2 regions of the Klebsiella sp. B345 genome follow, and region 2 is predicted to be linked to the other one. Evidence: predicted binding sites of a transcription regulator. Region 2 holds the regulator's gene; the other holds the start of a gene.
The links. Region 2 encodes PurR, which represses purine synthesis genes. Its sites were predicted from a motif close to CANGCAAACGTTTGCNTG; they were not measured.

Region 1: pyrD (quinone-dependent dihydroorotate dehydrogenase) is a predicted target of PurR. The motif match lies at 1,529-1,546, and genes of this name have one in related genera.

Annotation. Positions count from the first base shown of each region.
Region 1 covers NZ_CP180443.1:4,773,691-4,779,319, reverse strand. Annotated here, with positions in the region: gene zapC (cell division protein ZapC) at 1-255, opposite strand, end outside; gene pyrD (quinone-dependent dihydroorotate dehydrogenase) at 424-1,434, opposite strand; gene ssuE (NADPH-dependent FMN reductase) at 1,685-2,260, shown strand; gene ACMYSO_RS22360 (sulfonate ABC transporter substrate-binding protein) at 2,253-3,215, shown strand; gene ssuD (FMNH2-dependent alkanesulfonate monooxygenase) at 3,212-4,357, shown strand; gene ssuC (aliphatic sulfonate ABC transporter permease SsuC) at 4,368-5,159, shown strand; gene ssuB (aliphatic sulfonates ABC transporter ATP-binding protein) at 5,156-5,629, shown strand, end outside.
Region 2 covers NZ_CP180443.1:728,464-734,092, reverse strand. Annotated here, with positions in the region: gene punC (purine nucleoside transporter PunC) at 1-1,124, opposite strand, end outside; gene punR (DNA-binding transcriptional activator PunR) at 1,236-2,147, shown strand; gene purR (HTH-type transcriptional repressor PurR) at 2,166-3,191, opposite strand; gene ACMYSO_RS03430 (YnhF family membrane protein) at 3,487-3,576, shown strand; gene ACMYSO_RS03425 (MFS transporter) at 3,739-4,902, shown strand; gene sodB (superoxide dismutase [Fe]) at 4,946-5,527, opposite strand.

The DNA.
Region 1 (5,629 bases), 1.3 Mb from region 2:
AATCGCGACCAGAGCATTAAGGACTAATTCCGCACGCTGTTCTTTCGATAATTCTATATCGCGACATTTCTCTTCGAAGGAAAAATAAAGCGCAGCGTCGTCAACGCAGAATCCGGATGGCGCGAATGCGTCCGGGGTTAACATCCGACGCGCAAAACGCGAACGGAACAACATACCATTGGCCAAATCGAGCATCATACGATCGTGCTCTTCATCGTAATACCAACGCCAGTTATCGTCAGGTTTAATTCGCATCGTATCCCGGTCCTCTTTTGCGTCCAGCTCTAATTGCAATGGCATCCTGCAACAAAATTATTTCCAAAATTAAGAAAAGACTAAAATGTCTAAATAAGCAACAATGAAGGAATATAAAACAACCAGGGCCGGAAATAAAGCCCTGGGTGGGATCAGAGGGGGAAAAGATTAGATATGGGTAACAATTTCTTTAATCAGGGGTGGCCCTTTAAAAATAAACCCGGAATAAATCTGGACAAGACTCGCCCCCGCGGCCATTTTTTCTCGTGCGGCAATCACTGAATCAATCCCGCCGACACCGATAATCGGTAACCGACCATTTAATTCGGCCGCCAGCATGCGAATAATTTCTGTACTCTTCAGCTGCAACGGACGACCGCTAAGACCACCGGTTTCATCGCAGAATTTCATTCCCTGTACCAGTGAACGATCGAGGGTAGTATTGGTCGCAATGACGCCATCAATATTATGGCGAACTAAACTATCAGCAACCTGGATCAGTTCTTCGAGAGAAAGATCCGGCGCGATCTTTACCGCCACTGGAACATATTTTTGATGCTTCTGCTGGAGCTCCAGTTGCTTATTTTTAATACCGGAAAGCAGATCGTCGAGGGCCTCACCATATTGCAAGGTACGCAGCCCTGGCGTATTCGGCGAAGAGATATTAATGGCGATATAACCGGCATAAGGATAGATTTTTTCCATACAAATCAGATAATCATCTTTACCCTGCTCGACCGGCGTATCTTTATTCTTGCCGATATTAATACCGAGGATACCGTCAAAATGCGCCTTTTTGACGTTCTCAACCAGGTTATCAACGCCGTGGTTATTAAAGCCCATGCGGTTGATCAAACCTTCCGCATCAACCAGACGGAAGATCCTCGGCTTGTCGTTACCCGGCTGCGGGCGTGGCGTCACGGTACCAATTTCAATGGAGCCGAACCCCATTGCACCGAGCGCGTCGATGCACTCGCCATTCTTATCCAGCCCTGCGGCCAGACCCAGTGGATTCTTAAATGTGAGACCCATGCAGGTGACCGGTTTGGTCGGCACCTTCTGGCGAACCAGCATTTCCAGCGGCGTACCTGATACTCGGCGTAATTGTTGAAAAGTAACTTCATGAGCGCGCTCAGGATCGAGCTGAAAAAGGGCTTTACGAACGAAGGGGTAGTACATGAACTCTCCTGGATTCCCGGTGGCAAACCGGGGGCGTATTATGTTCGATCGGCGCCAGAAAGGGAATTGACCTACAACAAAAAATCTCGCATCCGACGCAAACGTTTTCTTCTCTCCCCTTCCATTATGCAAATTCTGACAAAACAAGGGTGGAAAAATCATTTAGGGAAATAAATCGCCTCTGTCACACTGCTCGCAAATGTTATCAATTATAGATAAATGCAAACATTTGGTTATAAGGAGAGAGACGATGCGTGTCATTACACTTGCGGGTAGCCCGCGCTACCCTTCCCGTTCCAGTGCGCTTCTGGAATATGCCAGAGCAACCCTCTCCGCGGCTGATATTGAAGTTTGCCACTGGCACCTGCAAAACTTTGCCCCGGAAGATCTGCTTTATGCCCGCTTCGATAGCCCGGCGCTGCAGACCCTGAATGAACAACTGTCCGGCGCAGACGGGCTGATTATCGCCACCCCGGTCTATAAAGCGTCGTTTTCCGGTGCTCTGAAGACCCTGCTCGACCTGCTGCCGGAACGAGCGCTGGAGGGGAAAATCGTCCTACCGCTGGCCACCGGCGGCACTATCGCCCATATGCTGGCAGTGGATTATGCCCTGAAGCCGGTCCTCAACGCCCTAAAGGCCCAGGAGATCCTCCACGGCGTCTTTGCTGACGATAGCCAGATAACCGACTATCAACACAAGCCGCAGTTTACGCCGAACCTGCACGGGCGCCTCGATCAGGCGCTGGAAACCTTCTGGCAAGCGCTGCACCGCACCTCCAGCCGCGCGCCTGCCCTCAAGACCATTCGCGGGGTGGAACATGCGTAATATCCTGCGAACCCTGACCCTCAGCGGATTACTGACGTTATCCGCCCTGAGCCACGCGGCGGAACCCGCACCGGAAGCGCTGCGCATCGGCTACCAAAAAGGCAGCGTCAGTATGGTGCTGGCCAAAAGCCACCAGCTGCTGGAAAAACGCTATCCAAACACCGCCATCTCCTGGGTGGAATTCCCGGCAGGACCGCAGATGCTCGAAGCATTAAATGTCGGCAGCATCGATCTGGGCAGTACCGGCGATATTCCACCGATATTTGCCCAGGCTGCCGGGGCCGATCTGGTTTACGTCGGTGCCGAACCGCCGAAGCCCAAAGCGGAAGTGATTCTGGTGGCCCAGGACAGCCCGATAAAAAGCGTAGCGGAACTCAAGGGACGCAAAGTAGCATTCCAGAAAGGTTCCAGCTCCCACAACCTGCTATTGCGGGCTTTACAGCAAGCTGGCCTGAAAATCAGCGATATTCAACCGGTCTATCTGGCGCCTGCCGACGCTCGCGCGGCGTTCCAGCAGGGCAACGTGGATGCCTGGGCTATTTGGGATCCTTACTATTCTGCAGCGCTACAGCAAACCCACGCCCGGGTATTGAAAGATGGCAGCGACCTGAAACAAACCGGCTCTTTCTATCTCGCTGCACGCCCCTATGCCGATAAAAACCCGGCCTTTATTACCGGCGTACTGGAAACATTCAGCCAGGCGGATGCCCTGACCCTGAGCCAGCGTCCGCAAAGCATTACCTTACTGGCAAAAACCATGGGTGTGCCGGAAGCGGTGATCGCCAGCTATCTTGACCATCGCCCACCCACCACTATCACCCCGGTCAGTGCCGAAACGGCCGCTCGCCAGCAGCAAACCGCCGACCTGTTCTATGAGAACAAACTGGTACCGAAAAAAGTCGATATCCGCACCCGAATCTGGCAGCCCGCCGTGGCACAAGGAGCAAAATCATGAGTTTAAATATGTTCTGGTTTTTACCGACCCACGGCGATGGCCGCTACCTTGGTACTGACGAAGGCGCTCGTCCGGTGGATCATGGCTATCTGCAACAGATCGCACAAACCGCCGACCGTCTTGGGTTTACCGGTGTGCTGATCCCGACCGGCCGCTCCTGCGAAGATGCCTGGCTGGTTGCCGCCTCAATGATCCCGGTGACGCAACGGCTGAAGTTTCTCGTGGCCCTGCGCCCCAGCGTGATGTCCCCGACGGTTGCCGCTCGCCAGGCCGCAACGCTCGACCGCCTGTCCAACGGCCGGGCGTTGTTTAACCTGGTAACCGGTAGCGATCCCCAGGAGCTGGCCGGCGACGGGGTATTCCTCGACCATACCGAGCGCTACGAAGCCTCCGCAGAATTCACCCATATCTGGCGCCGCCTAATGGAAGGAGAAACGGTCACCTATAACGGTAAACACCAGCGGGTGCGCAGCGCGAAGCTACTGTTTCCACCACTACAACAGCCACGGCCACCGCTCTATTTTGGCGGATCCTCTGACGTCGCGCAGGAGCTGGCGGCGGAACAGGTCGACCTGTATCTGACCTGGGGAGAACCGCCGGAACAGGTGGCGGAAAAAATTGCCCAGGTGCGGGAAAAAGCCGCGCGTCATGGTCGTCAGGTACGCTTCGGGATCCGTCTGCATGTGATTGTCCGGGAAACCAATGAAGAGGCCTGGCAGGCGGCTGACAGCCTTATTTCGCTCCTTGATGATGAGACCATTGCCCGCGCGCAGGCGGCCTTTGCCAAAACCGACTCGGTCGGGCAACAGCGGATGGCAGCGCTGCATAACGGTCAGCGCGACAAGCTGGAAATCAGCCCCAACCTGTGGGCCGGCGTCGGGCTGGCACGTGGCGGTGCCGGAACCGCACTGGTTGGCGACGCGGCCACCGTGGCCGAGCGCATCAATGAATACGCGGCACTGGGTATCGATAGCTTTATCTTCTCCGGCTACCCACATCTTGAGGAAGCTTATCGCGTCGGAGAACTGCTGTTCCCGCTGCTGGATGTCAATATTCCGTCGGTCCCGCAGCCGCAGAGCCTGCGCCAGCAGGGCGAGGCGGTCGCCAATGAGTTTATCCCGCGTAAAGTCGCGCAAAGCTAAGGAGTACATCATGGCAAAGTCTGCGCAAAAACTGCTGATGCGGATAGCTCCCTGGCTGCTGCCGGTGGGAACCGTCATCATCTGGCAACTCGCGTCGTCGGTTGGCTGGTTATCCACCCGTATTCTCCCCTCTCCGGAGGGGGTACTGAAAGCCTTCTGGACGCTCTCCGCCAGCGGCGAGCTGTGGCAGCATCTGGCCATCAGCTCGTGGCGTGCGCTGTTGGGCTTTGCCATCGGCGGCTCTATCGGGTTGGTCCTCGGGCTGATCAGCGGCCTCTCGCGTTGGGGCGAACGCCTGCTGGATACCTCAATTCAGATGTTGCGTAATGTGCCGCACCTGGCCCTGATTCCGCTGGTGATTTTATGGTTCGGCATCGACGAAAGCGCCAAAATTTTCCTCGTCGCACTGGGGACCATGTTCCCGATTTACATCAATACCTGGCACGGCATTCGTAACATCGACCGCGGGCTACTGGAAATGGCGCGGAGCTACGGCTTATCCGGTTTTGCCCTCTTCCGTCATGTGATTCTGCCCGGCGCCCTGCCCTCCATCATGGTGGGGATCCGCTTCGCCCTTGGCCTGATGTGGTTGACGCTGATCGTGGCCGAAACCATCTCCGCCAACGCCGGCATTGGCTATCTGGCCATGAATGCCCGTGAGTTTTTACAAACCGACGTGGTGGTGGTAGCCATCATTCTTTACGCCATTCTTGGCAAACTGGCCGACGTCAGCGCACAGCTGCTCGAACGCGTGTGGTTACGCTGGAACCCGGCTTATCATCTTCAGGAGGCCAACGCATGACTACTGCCCGTCTCAACCCAGGGATCCCGCTGTTACTGAACGGCGTAAGCAAACGCTACGGCGACAATACCATTCTGAACGCGCTGGATTTACATATTCCTACCGGGCAATTTGTCGCGGTGGTTGGGCGCAGCGGCGGCGGCAAAAGCACCCTGCTGCGTCTGCTAGCCGGGCTGGAAAAACCCAATGACGGTGAACTGCTGGCCGGTGCCACCCCGCTGGCGCAAATCCAGGACGATACGCGAATGATGTTTCAGGATGCGCGATTGCTGCCATGGAAAACGGTGATCGACAACGTCGGCCTGGGACTGAAAGGCGCCTGGCACGACGCGGCCCGCCAGGCATTGGCCAGCGTAGGTCTGGAAAGCCGCGCCGGCGAGTGGCCGGCGGCGCTCTCCGGCGGGCAAAAACAGCGTGTGGCGTTGGCCCGCGCGTTAATTCATCGCCCGGGCCTGCTGTTGCTCGATGAA
Region 2 (5,629 bases):
CCGGCCAGCACGATAGAAACCAGCATCACGCTGGTGGTGGTCAGCAGCGGTGTTGCGATCAGCGCGGATACCAGCAGGCTGGTCAGGAAGCACAGCCCGAGCTGCAGGGTGTTCTGCAGCGCGGCGGCGCGGCCGGTAGCCTGTGGGAATGGTTTCAGTGCCTGGGCGACGACGATCGGGTATATCCCGCCGTTAACAATCGCCATCACGCAGAATGGAATCATCACGCCGACGATGGAAGCATTTTCAAGTCGCCCGACCATCCAGGTGGCAGCAACGCTGACGGCGAACACCACCAGTAGCCACGGCAGCAATTGCTGGCCCTGCCATTTCTGCAGCGCTGCGCGGCAGCCATAACCCCCAATCAGGAAAGCAATGGTTTGTGGCACGTAGCTCAGCCCGATAGCCGTTGGACCATAACCCATGTCATGCAGAATAAACGGCGAGCCGGTCAGCCAGGCAAAGAAGCTGGCAGAGCAGGCGGCGTAGATCAGCACGTTACCGCTGTATTCACGTGAGCGCAGCAGCGTCAGGAAGGTCAGTTTCTTCTGGGCATCGCCGGCTGGTTTATGCACCGGCTTCAGGCGCAGGGTCGGGACCATCAGCAGCAGGGCGATGGCGAAAAGGGTGGCAAAAATCGCCTGCCATTCCAGATGGTTAAGCAGCCAGCTGCCGAGCAGCGGCGCCAGCGCCGGCGATAATCCCACCAGCGGCATGATGGTGGCGAAAATACGGTTTGTTTTCTGGGCTGGATAATAGTCCGTCACCATCGCCTGCCAGGTGACCGCAGCGGCACAAACGCCGATGGCCTGAATAAAGCGCAGGACCAGCATCAGCGTCGCGTCGCGGACCCACAGCATCCCCAGACAGCTGATGGCGAAGATCGCGAGGCCGCTCAGCAGAATCGGTTTACGCCCGTAACGGTCAGAGAGTGGGCCCCAGAACAGTTGTCCGATAGCGAAGCCGGCGAGGAACAGGCTCAGGCTGGCGCTGACCGAGGCCGCGGAGGTGTTGAGGTCGTGTTGAATCGCGGCGAAGGCCGGTAGGTACATATCGGTGGCCAGGAAACCCAACACGCTGAGTCCCGCCAGCCAAACTAAAAATCCTTTCCCAGGTTGTTGCATAACATTCTCTTCTGCTGATGCCGGTATAATGCCGCAGAGTGTAGGGAGTGCATTCTGGCTTGTGAAACGCTAATATTTGCTACATGCATTCAAAAATTTTGTAGGCAGAATATGTGGTCTGAATACTCGCTGGAAGTTGTTGATGCTGTCGCCCGCAACGGCAGCTTTAGTGCAGCAGCGCAGGAACTCCATCGCGTCCCTTCCGCTATCAGCTACACCGTCCGTCAGCTGGAAGAGTGGCTGGCAGTTCCGCTGTTCGAACGTCGCCATCGCGATGTCGAATTAACCCCGGCCGGGGTCTGGTTTTTACAGGAAGGGCGCTCTGTTATCAAAAAAATGCAGATCACCCGCCAGCAGTGCCAGCAGATAGCCAATGGCTGGCGCGGCCAGCTGTCGATTGCCGTCGATGACATCGTCAAACCGGCGCGGATGCGCCAGATGATTGTCGATTTTTATCGTCACTTTTCCGATGTTGAACTGATTGTCTTTCAGGAAGTGTTCAACGGCGTCTGGGATGCGCTGGCGGATGGCCGCGTGGAGCTGGCGATTGGGGCGACGCGTTCGATTCCGGTGGGGGGGCGCTACGCCTTTCGCGATATGGGCATGCTGAACTGGCACTGCGTGGTAGCCAGCCATCATCCACTGGCGCAGATGACCAGCCCGCTGAGTGATGATGAGTTGCGCAACTGGCCCTCTTTGGTCAGAGAAGATACCTCCCGGTCATTACCCAAGCGCACGACCTGGCTGTTGGATAACCAAAAGCGCGTGGTGGTGCCCGACTGGGAATCCTCAGCCACCTGCCTGTCTGCCGGGCTTTGCGTAGGGATGGTACCGACGCACTTTGCCCGTCCGTGGATCGACCGTGGAGAATGGACCGCCCTTGAGCTGGAAAATCCGTTTCCGGATGCGGCGTGCTGCCTGACCTGGCAACAGAGCGATGCATCGCCTGCGCTGCTGTGGATGCTGGATTATCTCGGTGATAGTGAAACGTTAAACCGGGAATGGTTGCGGGCGCCGGAATAACCGGCGCCGGGGAGGGGACTAGCGGCGGTAATCGACAAACGGACCGTCAACGACGGAACGACGCTCCACCAGACGCGGGTGAACCTCGATAGACTGGGACTCTTCACGCTTGTTGACGATGCGATCCATCAGCATATTAAACGCGGCTTCGCCGAGGGAGTCTTTCGGCTGATGAATCGTGGTCAGCGCCGGGCTGAAGTAGCGGGCGTTGCGCACGTTATCATAGCCGATCAGCGAAATATCCTGCGGCACTCGCAGCCCCATTTCATCTGCCGCGCAAATAGCGCCCATCGCCATGATGTCGCCGCCGCAGAAGACTGCCGTCGGACGGTGCGGTTGGTTCAGGATATGCTGCATCGCGCGATAGCCGGACTCTGGTTCGAAGTCACCCTGTTCAATCCAGTTTTCCGGTACAGAAATCTGGGCCTCTTCCATGGCTTTCATAAAGCCCGCCAGTCGTCCGGCACCGGTGTTTCGTTCGAGCGGGCCAGGGATCACGCCAATTTCGCGATGGCCACGTTCCACCAGATAACGACCGGCCATATAGCCGCCTTCAAAGGCGTTATCGATGACTGAATCAGTAAAGTCGGCCTTGGACTCACCCCAGTCCATTACCACCATCGGAATATGGCGGTACTCTTCGAGCATGCTCAGCACCGATTCCGGATACTCGGAGCACATGACCAGCAGGCCGTCGACGCGCTTTTGCGCCATCATAGACAGGTAGGCCTGCTGTTTTTCGAGATCGTTCCACGCATTACCCAGAATCAGGGTATAGCCTTTCTGGAAGCAGCTTTTTTCAACAGCTTCGATAATTTCAGCAAAATAGGCCGCTTCGCTGCTGGTCGCCAGCAGACCAATCGATTTGGTGTGATTAACCTTCAGGCTTCGCGCGACGGCACTGGGTGAGTAGTGCAGTTCTTTGATTGCTGCCCAGACCGCATTGCGGGTCTCTTCCGCGACGAAACGGGTTTTGTTAATAACATGTGATACTGTTGTAGTGGAAACGTTTGCGCGCTTCGCTACATCTTTAATAGTTGCCATTACTTCTCACTCCAGACCTTGACCTGAACGTCTGATAATCGGTACGTAAACGTTTGCCTAAACACACCCTGAATACAATGTTCAACATTGCATCACGTCGGGAAAACGACACAGAACGACAGGAAGGGGTCAATGGCCGATACGCTTTCAAATTAGCGTGGGATTTTGTCCGATCTTGCGGCAAAGGGGAAGAGCAAAAATGTGTATCACCCTAAATCCTGGAAGATTTTTATGCGATATTGTGCAAAAATGAGCAAGCTCACTTTTCGTGTGGGGAAAACAGGGGGAAAAATTGATGGATACAGATTTAAAATTTTCGCTGACAACAACGATTATTGTTCTAGGTCTAATCGTTGCCGCCGGGCTGACCGCAGTTCTGCACTAATTTTCCCGGGGGAGAGGTCACTTTCCCCCCGTTCCCGCCATTATTATCATTTTCGCAAAAATCTTTTGCCATTTCGTTTACTTTTGTTTTTCTGTGATTGATGTCATGCTTTTGACTTCTGATGAGATACCGTCGCCGATGACGGTCTGCTGGAGTCATGCAATGAAAATCAACTTTCCCCTGCTCGCGCTGGCGATAGGCGCATTTGGTATTGGTACGACGGAGTTTTCCCCGATGGGATTATTGCCGGTCATTGCCAAAGGCGTCGACGTGTCTATTCCGGCTGCGGGAATGCTGATCAGCGCCTATGCGATCGGTGTGATGGTAGGTGCGCCGCTGATGACGCTGCTGCTGTCTCATCGCGCGCGAAGAAACGCGCTCATTTTCCTGATGGCTATCTTTACCCTCGGTAACGTCCTCTCTTCCATGGCGCCGGATTACACCACGCTGCTGATTTCACGCATTATTACCAGCCTTAACCATGGTGCTTTCTTCGGCCTCGGTTCGGTGGTGGCCGCCAGCGTCGTTCCGAAAGACAAGCAGGCCAGCGCGGTTGCCACCATGTTTATGGGGCTGACGATCGCCAATATCGGCGGCGTGCCGGCGGCGACCTGGCTTGGTGAGACGATCGGCTGGCGGATGTCGTTCCTCGCCACTGCAGGGCTGGGAGTGGTGGCGATGGTCAGCCTGTGGTTCTCTCTGCCTAAAGGCAGTGTCGGCGAACGTCCGAATGTTAAACAGGAGCTGTCGGTGCTGGTGCGCCCGCAGGTGCTTTCCGCCTTGTTGACCACGGTGCTTGGGGCGGGGGCTATGTTCACGCTCTATACCTACATTTCTCCGGTGCTGCATACCATTACCCATGCTTCGCCGCTTTTTGTCACCGCGATGCTGGTGTTGATTGGCGTGGGCTTCTCGCTTGGCAACTATCTGGGCGGCAAATTTGCCGACCGTTCCGTATCGGGGACGCTGAAGGGCTTTCTGCTGCTATTGATGGTGATTATGCTGGCGATTCCGTTACTGGCGCAGACGCAGCTGGGAGCCGCTATCAGTATGGTGGTGTGGGGAGCTGCAACCTTTGCGGTGGTACCGCCGTTACAGATGCGGGTGATGCGTGTGGCGCATGAGGCACCGGGTCTCTCTTCGTCGGTCAACATTGGGGCATTTAATCTGGGTAATGCGCTGGGGGCGGCAGCCGGTGGGGCGGTGATTTCAGGTGGCCTGGGTTACGCGTTTGTTCCGGTTATGGGGGCGATCATCGCCGGTCTGGCTCTGCTGTTGGTGGTGGTGGGTAACCGTTCGCAGCCGGAAGAGGTGCTCGTCGGGTAGTGATGCTATTCGCAGAAGGGTTTACCCCTTCTGCGATATCGTTTTATGCCGCCAGATTTTCAGCAACAAACTTCCAGTTTACCAGCGCCCAGAAGTGCGCCAGATATTCAGGGCGGGCGTTACGGTAGTCGATGTAGTAAGCATGTTCCCAGACATCCACCGTCAACAGCGGGGTAGCGTCGCCAGTCAGCGGCGTGCCTGCGTTGCTGGTGGAGACAATATTCAGGCTGCCATCAGCATTCTTAACCAACCAGGTCCAACCGGCGCCAAAGTTTTTCGTGGCGGCATCGGTAAACTTCGCTTTGAAATCAGCAAAGCTGCCGAAAGCGCTGTTGATGGCTGCCGCCAGTGCGCCTTCCGGCTCACCGCCAGCATTCGGTGCTAGACAGTTCCAGTAGAAGGTGTGGTTCCAGACCTGAGCGGCGTTGTTGAAGATGCCACCTTCGGAAGTGCGGACGATCTCTTCTAACGATTTGCCCTCAAACCCGGTGCCTTTAATCAGATTATTAAGGTTAGTGACATAGGCCTGGTGATGTTTGCCGTAGTGGTATTCCAGGGTTTCAGCGGAAATGTGCGGCGCCAGGGCGTCTTTTGCATACGGTAATGCAGGTAATTCAAACGACATTGTTACTCTCCTTATAACTTCTTGATTTCTTCTCACATTTAAAGGATGTATGACCATCCGGATACAGCATGTACTGTGGATTGCCGTAGCGAATACCACAGG